Regions from separate parts of the Vibrio hippocampi genome, predicted to be linked through region 2. Evidence: riboswitches for the same ligand, from Rfam matches in the RefSeq annotation. Region 2 holds a riboswitch; each other region holds the start of a gene.

Region 1 (3,251 bases), 340 kb from region 2:
TAGATAGTACCACTGCGGAGTGGTAGTTCAGTTGGTTAGAATACCGGCCTGTCACGCCGGGGGTCGCGGGTTCGAGTCCCGTCCACTCCGCCACTTATTTGAGAGCCTCGCTATATAGCGAGGCTTTTTTGAATCTGAAATATTGATTTATCTAGTTAAATCTAATATTTTAGTGACTCTTTAGGGGTGTAGCTCCAATTGGCAGAGCAGCGGATTCCAAATCCGCGTGTTGGGAGTTCGAATCTCTCCACCCCTGCCATCTATCCAAGGCTCTAGCAGAAATGCTGGGGCCTTTTTCTTTGTCTTAAGAAAAGAAGCAGCGGATTCCGCCACTACCAAAGATGTACGTGTTAGGAGTTCGAATCTCTCCACCCCTGCCATTTATCCAAGGCTCTAGCAGAAATGCTGGGGCCTTTTTCTTTGTCTTAAGAAAAGAAGCAGCGGATTCCGCCACTACCAAAGATGCACGTGTTGGGAGTTCGAATCTCTCCACCCCTGCCATTTATCCAAGGCTCTAGCAGAAATGCTGGGGCCTTTTTCTTTGTCTTAAGAAAAGAAGCAGCGGATTCCGCCACTACCAAAGATGCACGTGTTAGGAGTTCGAATCTCTCCACCCCTGCCATCTATCCAAGGCTCTAGCAGAAATGCTGGGGCCTTTTTCTTTGTCTTAAGAAAATAAGCAGCGGATTCCGCCACGATCAAAGATGCATGTATACCAACGAAGACAGATCGAACTAATTTCATGCGAAATGTTTCTTGTATCGCTTTATAAGCCGGTTTAATTCTTTGCTTGCTCCATTTGCTGTGAAAACTATTTCGCGGTTCTCTGAAGTCGATATACGGGCTTTCTCTGAATAAACGATAAACTTATCTAGTTTGCCTCGAACTGCTTTGTGTTAGGATCTATGATTAAATGTAGTATTCACCAAAAGTGACGCATGTAACTTTTTTAATGTGACGTCCGATCGTGGTGATGCTATGGAAATTTTAAATTACTTATATTCCTTACAGGAATATAAAATAAAATAAAAGCAGGGATTGGGTATATGAATCAATTTATGATTCTGGGCTATATAGCGGTCGGTGGTGCGGTCGGTGCTTGTTCGCGTTATTTGATATCTGAGCTATGTGTCTTATTGCTTGGGCGTGGCTTCCCATACGGTACGTTGACGGTCAATGTTATCGGCTCATTTATCATGGGATTGCTGATCGCTGCTTTCGAAGCAGAGATCATGACACCAGAACCTTGGCGTCAGATTATCGGTTTGGGTTTCTTAGGCGCACTAACCACGTTTTCTACTTTCTCTATGGATAACGTTCTATTGATGCAACAAGGTGCGATTTTTAAAGTAGGGCTAAACATCTTGCTCAATGTCACACTCAGTATTTCCGCTGCTTGGATTGGCTTTCAACTCGTTATGAAAAGTTAACAATTTTTGTTAGTGGTTAATGGTTTGATAAAACTATTTGTTTTATACTGACCCACAATACTTGTCGGAGTGCCCTTTTTTGGGCTGAGACCGTTAATTCGGGATCCGTTGAACCTGATTAGATTAGCATCTACGAAGGGAACAAGAGTTCGGAGATCACTTCTCTAGCTGTATTATATCGGCAAGTCCATCTTGTTGATTCCTCTTGTATTCACATATCCGTCAAGCATTTTTCTTTTGTTATTCACTGACTAAAAGGCAATGCTATGTCGACTCGTAAACAATTAAGACAAGAAGCGAAATCTTTTATTGATACGCTATCTGTTACCTCTTATCCCAATTCTACTAAAACCTATATTCAGGGTAGTCGCGAAAATATCCGCGTCCCAATGCGGCAGATCCACCTCTCTGATAGTTTGATAGGAGGAGATAAGGACAATCCTGTCTATCAACCTAATGAGCCAATTCACGTCTACGATACATCAGGCGTTTATACTGACCCTCAGCATAATGTCGATCTATACCAAGGCTTACCAAAGCATAGAGACGAATGGATTGATGAGCGTAGCGATACCGAAGAGCTGCCTCAGTTAAGCTCAGAGTTTGCTCGTGAGCGACTTAACGATAAAACGCTCGATGAGCTTCGATATGGCGCTTTACCACGCATTAAACGCGCGACAGAGGGTAAATGTGTGACGCAACTTCATTATGCTAAACAGGGTATTGTTACGCCTGAGATGGAGTATATCGCTTTGCGGGAAAATATGGGTCGGCAAACACTCGAAGATGCGGAGTTACTTCATCAGCATCCAGGGGAGAGCTTTGGTGCTAAATTACCCAAAGAAATTACCCCAGAGTTTGTGCGTCAGGAAGTGGCACAAGGACGCGCAATTATCCCTGCCAATATCAATCATCCTGAATCAGAGCCGATGATTATTGGTCGAAACTTCTTAGTTAAAGTTAACGCTAATATTGGAAACTCATCGGTGAGTTCTTCTATTGAAGAAGAAGTAGAGAAGTTGGTTTGGAGTACTCGTTGGGGAGCTGATACCGTTATGGATCTGTCTACCGGTAGAAACATACATGAAACCCGTGAGTGGATTTTGCGTAATAGCCCCGTTCCTATCGGCACCGTTCCTATGTACCAAGCGTTAGAGAAGGTCAACGGAGTTGCTGAAAATCTCTCTTGGGAAGTCATGCGCGATACCTTAATTGAGCAAGCAGAGCAGGGGGTTGATTACTTCACCATACATGCAGGTTTACTGCTTAGATATATCCCAATGACGGCTAAGCGCGTCACGGGTATTGTTTCGCGTGGCGGTTCCATCATCGCTAAATGGTGTTTAGCTCATCACACTGAGAGTTTCCTTTACACCCACTTTAGAGAGATTTGCGAGATTTGTGCCCAGTATGATGTTTCATTGTCGCTAGGTGATGGGTTACGTCCAGGTTCAATTGCCGATGCTAATGATGAAGCTCAGTTTGCGGAGCTTCGTACTTTAGGCGAGTTGACTAAGATAGCTTGGGAATATGATGTTCAAGTGATCATTGAAGGTCCGGGTCATGTGCCCATGCATCTGATAAAAGAGAATATGGAGCAACAACTGACTCACTGTCATGAAGCTCCATTTTATACCCTTGGACCTTTAACCACCGATATTGCACCGGGTTATGACCACATTACATCCGGCATTGGAGCTGCGATGATAGGTTGGTACGGATGTGCAATGCTGTGCTACGTCACGCCGAAAGAACACCTAGGGCTTCCGAATAAAGAAGATGTAAAGACTGGCTTAGTGACTTATAAGCTAGCTGCTCACG
Region 2 (3,251 bases):
ATTTATCAACACCAAGCGTCGTCTGGAAAATCGTGGCGAAGTCAACCAAGTGACGGTTTATGACGACTTTGCGCACCATCCAACGGCGATTACCCTGACTTTAGAGGGATTACGCAACAAGGTAGGCGATAAGCGCATTCTCGCCGTGGTGGAGCCTAGGTCGGCGACGATGAAGCGTGGTGTGCATAAGGAGACTCTGGCGAACTCACTTGCACAGGCGGATCAAGTGTTCCTTTACCAACCAGAAGATATTGATTGGTCGGTGGGTGATATTGCCGCCAACTGCCAACAACCGGCTTTTGTCTCGGATTCTATTGATGCCTTGGTCCAATCCGTGGTCGATAGCGCTCGTCCGGGTGACCAAATATTAGTGATGAGCAATGGTGGGTTTGGCAACATTCACAATAAGCTATTGGAGGCTTTGGCTTGATGACATCAAAAAGCATCACATTAGCGTTTACGGGAGCCTCGGGTGCTCCTTATGGTATGCGCTTGTTGGAGTGCTTGTTAGCACAGGACTATACGGTTTACTTGTTAGTGTCCTCTGCTGCGCGTGTCGTGCTGGCGACAGAGCATGATACCAAGCTACCCGCCAGTCCTTCAGCAATGCACAAAGCCTTAGTGGAGCGACTCCACTGTTCAGCAGATAAGCTCGTGGTTTGCGGAAAAGAAGATTGGTTCTCGCCAGTGGCATCGGGCTCTGCTGCGCCTAAGCAGATGATAGTCTGTCCATGTTCGGCTGGCAGTTTAGCATCGATTGCTCACGGCCTATCGGACAATCTTATTGAACGTGCCGCCGATGTGGTGATCAAAGAAAAAGGCCAACTGCTTCTTGTGGTTCGAGAGACGCCGTTCTCCACCATCCACCTGGAAAATATGCACAAGCTTTCGCAAATGGGTGTCACGATTATGCCAGCGGCACCGGGCTTTTATCATCAACCTCAATCGATCGATGATCTGGTCGACTTTATGGTGGCACGCGTGTTGGATCATATTGGCGCAGAGCAAACCTTGGTTCCTCGTTGGGGATATGACCAAAGGTAACCCATCGGTTATTTTTTATTTAAGAGCCAATTGTTTATTTAAGCGCAAATTTTTTAGTGAAAAACAAGCCATTGAATAAAGGCTTACACGATTTAGTTTGGCGTTTTTGTAACGAAACCGTTACAATTCGCCCTTCACTGTACAGTGAACAACGGTAACTCACGGGGTGCGCACAGTAAGCGCTGAGAGTAAGCATGGCTTAAAACCCGTAGACCTGATCCAGATAATGCTGGCGTAGGGATTGAGCAGTCAATAGATACAAAGCGAATCTGGGTTCTGAACCATCTCATGTAGGTTAGTATTTTCATTAATCTTACATGGAAGCAGTTATTATACTAAGGACAGATCCTGTGAAAGTAAGTCACCTTTTAAAAACCACTTTAGCCACTTCTTTACTCACTGTTGCGCAGGCTTCTGCCGCGGACACGTTGACCGTTTATACCTACGACTCATTTGCTTCTGATTGGGGACCTGGACCTGCGATTGAAAAAGCCTTTGAAGCAAAATGTGGCTGTGATCTTCAGTTTGTTGCGCTTGACGATGGCGTCTCTATTTTAAATCGCCTGCGCTTAGAAGGCTCTAGCAGCAAGGCTGATGTGATTTTAGGTCTTGATAACAACTTAATTAGCGAGGCTAAGGCATCAGGATTGTTGGCGCAACATCAAGTGAATACTCAAGCGTTAACGCTGCCGGGTGGTTGGAATGACTCAGTATTTGTTCCTTTTGATTACGGTTACTTTGCTTTTGTCTACAACAAAGAAAAACTATCAAACCCACCTAAGAGCCTAAAACAACTGGTCGAGCAGCGCGATGACATTAAAGTTATCTATCAAGATCCTCGTACCTCGACACCGGGACAAGGTTTACTGCTGTGGATGAAATCTGTCTACGGTGATCACGCTTCACAGGCTTGGCAGCAAATGGCTAAGAAGACCGTCACAGTGACAAAGGGTTGGTCAGAAGCCTATTCTATGTTCCTCAATGGCGAGGCGGATATGGTGTTGTCTTATACCACTTCTCCGGCCTATCACATCATCGCTGAAAAAGATCAGCGTTTTGCCGCAGCCAGCTTTGAAGAGGGGCATTACACCCAAGTGGAAGTGGTGGCAAAAGTGGCTAAGAGCCAGCCAAATCCGCTCGCGGATGAGTTTATGCAGTTTGTGGTTTCTGAGGAATTTCAGTCGCAAATCCCAACAGGGAACTGGATGTATCCGGTAGTGGATACGGCTCTGCCAAGCGGCTTCGAGCAACTGAGCGTGCCAAGCACCGCTTTATCATTCAATTCTGATGAAGTAGCGAAGCATCGTAAAACTTGGATTCGAGAGTGGCAGTCAGCTCTAATTAAGTAGTGATTGAGCGGCTCTTTGGAGCCGCTCTGTTTTTTTGAGGTGAGTGTGAATCGAACGCCCAAATTAGGCTTAGCCATTTTGCTGGTGATTGCCGTTTATGTGGTTACCGCATTGTGGAAGCTATTGTCCTTTTCTTCATGGCAAGATATCAGTTGGATTATTGGTGATCCGTATTATCAACATGTCGTGAAATTTAGTTTTCTGCAGGCAAGCGCATCGACACTGCTCAGTGTTGGTTTAGCGATCCCAGTGGCGCACGCCCTGTCGAGACGACACTTTTTCGGTCGGGACATATTGCTTAAATTGTTCGCGACGACTCTAGTGTTGCCGGTTTTGATCGGTGTATTTGGGATCCTAGCGATTTATGGTCAACAGGGACTGCTTGCCAAACTCTTTGCTCTGTATGGTACGGAGATGCCTTTTTCCATTTACGGTTTATCCGGTATCTTGCTGACTCACGTTTTTTTTAACCTTCCTTTCTCAGCCCGACTGCTACTCACCAGTATCGAGAGTGTGCCTATTGAGCAGCGCAAGCTGGCTTCGCAATTAGGAATGAATAGCTGGCAAGTGTTTAAATTTGCAGAATGGCCTCGCTTAAAACAGCATTTACCCCATGTGGTTGGTTTGGTATTTATGCTCTGCTTTACCAGTTTTGCCACTGTCATGGCGCTGGGTGGAGGACCAAAAGCGACCACGATTGAGCTTGCCATTTATCAGGCAATAAAGTTTGATTTTGACCTACAAACTGGAGCGGCGTTGGCGCTGGGTCAAATGCTATTTTGTGCCTCTTTGGTTCTGCTGCTTGGTCGCTTTCACTCGCAACCACAAAGCCGCAGTCATTATGGGGCAGTAGAGGGC
Region 3 (3,251 bases), on a different contig from region 2:
ATCAAATGGTGGAACATGAATCGGAGAACGGAGATCTTGTGCCAACACATAACCAATCGCGTCTTGGATTGGCAGCGTTAACGTGTCAGTAATAGGGGAGATTGGCGAGAGCATTTTTGATAGTGCTTCTTCGATAGGCATTAAGCCCGGAGCGTCACAGCATCCCATAAGGTACCTTGTTTCATCGTTTTCTATTTATTACCGTCAAAATGTACCACACTTTTTATGTCAGTAAGGGCGGTAAATGAGCGAACAAAGGAAATTTGTTATGTCAGCTTAGAGTTAACATTATTCGGTACAGAATTTGTGGATGAAATTCCGAAAGATTGAGAGTATCCTTTAGCCCCCGCAGTTCATGTCGCGTGGGAAGAGAGTACAAGCAAGAGGTAATTGAATGTCAGGTTTAAGTGAATCAGCACAACGAGTAGTGGATGCGTTGTCTGAGCGTGGTTTAGAAACGCCCATGTTGCCAAACAGTGTCAGCGCAGCAGAAAAAAAACAGCGAATTGAACACCACATGCGTGAAATTTTAACATTGCTTGAGTTAGATCTCAGCGATGATAGCCTGATGGAAACCCCGCAACGCATTGCAAAGATGTATGTGGATGAGATTTTTTCCGGTCTTGATTACAACAACTTTCCTAAGATCACCGTTATCGAAAACAAGATGAAGGTGAGCGAGATGGTGAGAGTGAAAGATATCACAGTCACCAGCACTTGTGAGCATCACCTCGTGACCATCGACGGAAAAGCCGCTGTTGCCTATATTCCGCGTGGCAAAATTATCGGTCTGTCAAAGATCAACCGTATCGTTAGGTTCTTTGCCCAACGTCCTCAAGTGCAAGAGCGTATGACTCAGCAAATTTTGATTGCACTGCAAACGTTATTGGAAACCGATGATGTGGCGGTGACCATTGATGCGACTCACTACTGTGTTAAATCCCGTGGTGTGATGGACGCGACCAGCGAGACAACGACTACCGCACTTGGTGGTATCTTTAAATCTAATCCCGCGACCCGCCATGAATTTTTACATGGTTTGCGCTAAGTTATGACGGATTAGCCTATCAGTATGCGAAACTCAAGCCTCACTATCAGGAGGCTTGATTTTTTTCATCCTTACCACAATCGCCCACTGTATTGTCGATATCTTACTTTCCTTACGTTGACTCTCCCCAAAGTTTCCCGAGCATTATCATTGTGTTAATTTGTTTGTAAGGAAATTATTACAAGAAAAATCACTATGGAGTTATACCTCGAATCAGCCGTGGTACAAGCTGGGTCTCATGTTATCTGCGTGGCAGAGATGTGCGAGGCGTTTAAAAAGGGTCGTAAGCATAAATACGCAATGCTATTTACTTTCCAAGAGACAGTGAAAAGTGAAGGGGTTGCTAGAAGCATTTCAACCACCGCAGGCACTATGGGAGTTAAAATCGACGACCCTGTGGCGCGCTACTTTTTACGCCAACTCAAAGACCTTAACTTTCCGGTGCGACGCGCCAATTCCATTGGGGAAGAGGATCAGGTTGAAGTCATTAATCGTTTTGAAAATCGCAGTGGTGGCAAGCACTTATATATTGTTCGTGTCAATCATGATGACTATTTCGGTTTTGTTCAACTCGACCGGAATATGCCCACCGCAGATCGCCATGCCATTGTTAGCAACGTCAATGACACCAATGCGTTCAATTTGCCTTCTGAACTAGGTCAGTTGTTTTTAGTTGCTAACCACTGATGCCTCTCAATAGTTTGCTCGTTTGTTAACCACTAAAAAATTAAAAGTGTATAAGCGTTAAACTCCTGTTATTATGACGCCCAATTAGTCGGGGAGCATGACTCATAGAGGATATGCTGAGATCGAATTCGAGACCCGTTGAACCTGATTCAGTTAATACTGACGTAGGGAACTAGTCACATCTTGTCTTAGCTTCATTCTAAGGATCGCGTTCGACGCGGTTTTTTGTCTAGCGCCAGATGTCCGTCTATTACCCTAGGTTAAATAGGAGTAATAATGATGGCACACAATGGTAGTCAAACCTCTACACCGATTGTTTTAACGATCGCCGGCTCTGATAGCGGCGGCGGCGCAGGTATTCAAGCGGATATCAAAGCGATTAGCGCAACCGGCAGTTATGCATGCTCGGCGATTACCGCCATTACTTCCCAAAACACCTTAGGCGTGTCAGCCATTTTCCCGATCCCGCTTGACCATGTTGCCAGCCAAATCGACGCAATCTTCAGTGATCTCAATGTCGTCGCGGTTAAAATTGGTATGTTGGCGGATAGTGAGATCATTACTGTCGTTGCGGAGAAGCTAAAACAGTATCAACCCAAATTCATTGTATTAGATCCGGTGATGGTTGCCACCAGTGGCGATCTATTGCTTGAGCAATCGGCGATTGCCACCCTAAAAACAGAGTTGATCCCCCTTGCGGATATTATCACGCCCAATTTACCTGAAGCTGCGGCGTTAACCGCTTACTCAATAACCAACGGCTCAATCACCAACGGCTCAATAACCGACAGCCCAATAGCGGATAACCGAATACCGAAAACGCAAGCTGAAATGGGGCAGATGATTGAGCAACTGCGTCAGTTAGGCGCTAAAGCGGTGCTGCTAAAAGGTGGACATCTTGAACAAGATGAAAACAGCAATGACCTGCTGGTGCTGGAAAATGACACCCATTTATTGAGTGCTAAGCGTCATCCAACGCAAAACACTCATGGCACGGGGTGTACGCTTTCGGCCGCCATTGCGTCTTATTTAGCCCAAGGGCAAGCCTTGCCAGACGCGGTGCAATCAGCGAAGCAATATATTACCCAAGCGATTCAGCATGCTGACCAATTGACGATTGGTCAGGGTCATGGACCTGTGCATCATTTCTATGCCAAATAACCCACAATCCATGCCTGATACTAACAAGCAATCCATGCCAAACAATAAGCTGAATCACGCGATGGCAACCACGCTTCAATCATCGCCAATCCTGCCTACGACGCCGGTAGGGATAGAAGTGGTGGCTGGACAGTTGCGGTATCGGGATAGCGCAACTGCCACCTTGAATCGATTGAATCTCACTCTACCGGCAGGTCGTTGGAGCGTGCTACTTGGGCGAAGTGGTTGCGGAAAAACCACCGTGCTGCGTTATTTAGCTGGCTTATTAGACGAGCAAGTTTATTGGCAAGGTGAGCTTAAAACCAGTGACGGTAAGCCTTTGCTCAATCGCGTGGCTTATATGGCTCAGCAGGAT

Evidence for each region. Region 2 has a riboswitch for thiamine pyrophosphate ahead of thiB (thiamine ABC transporter substrate binding subunit). Riboswitches for the same ligand answer to the same signal wherever they lie in the genome.
Region 1: linked by a shared signal. The riboswitch ahead of thiC (phosphomethylpyrimidine synthase ThiC) and the one ahead of thiB (thiamine ABC transporter substrate binding subunit) in region 2 are both predicted to bind thiamine pyrophosphate.
Region 3: linked by a shared signal. The riboswitch ahead of thiD (bifunctional hydroxymethylpyrimidine kinase/phosphomethylpyrimidine kinase) and the one ahead of thiB (thiamine ABC transporter substrate binding subunit) in region 2 are both predicted to bind thiamine pyrophosphate.

What each region holds. Positions count from the first base shown of each region.
Region 1 covers NZ_CAKLCM010000001.1:29,138-32,388, reverse strand. Annotated here, with positions in the region: tRNA gene L9Q39_RS00160 (tRNA-Asp) at 17-93, shown strand; tRNA gene L9Q39_RS00155 (tRNA-Trp) at 183-259, shown strand; gene crcB (fluoride efflux transporter CrcB) at 1,047-1,430, shown strand; TPP riboswitch at 1,486-1,588, shown strand; gene thiC (phosphomethylpyrimidine synthase ThiC) at 1,697-3,251, shown strand, end outside.
Region 2 covers NZ_CAKLCM010000001.1:368,080-371,330, forward strand. Annotated here, with positions in the region: gene mpl (UDP-N-acetylmuramate:L-alanyl-gamma-D-glutamyl-meso-diaminopimelate ligase) at 1-430, shown strand, start outside; gene L9Q39_RS01860 (flavin prenyltransferase UbiX) at 430-1,044, shown strand; TPP riboswitch at 1,197-1,303, shown strand; gene thiB (thiamine ABC transporter substrate binding subunit) at 1,395-2,393, shown strand; gene thiP (thiamine/thiamine pyrophosphate ABC transporter permease) at 2,439-3,251, shown strand, end outside.
Region 3 covers NZ_CAKLCM010000003.1:869,956-873,206, reverse strand. Annotated here, with positions in the region: gene moeA (molybdopterin molybdotransferase MoeA) at 1-168, opposite strand, end outside; gene folE (GTP cyclohydrolase I FolE) at 395-1,048, shown strand; gene L9Q39_RS17050 (hypothetical protein) at 1,244-1,735, shown strand; TPP riboswitch at 1,815-1,923, shown strand; gene thiD (bifunctional hydroxymethylpyrimidine kinase/phosphomethylpyrimidine kinase) at 2,012-2,896, shown strand; gene L9Q39_RS17040 (ABC transporter ATP-binding protein) at 2,988-3,251, shown strand, end outside.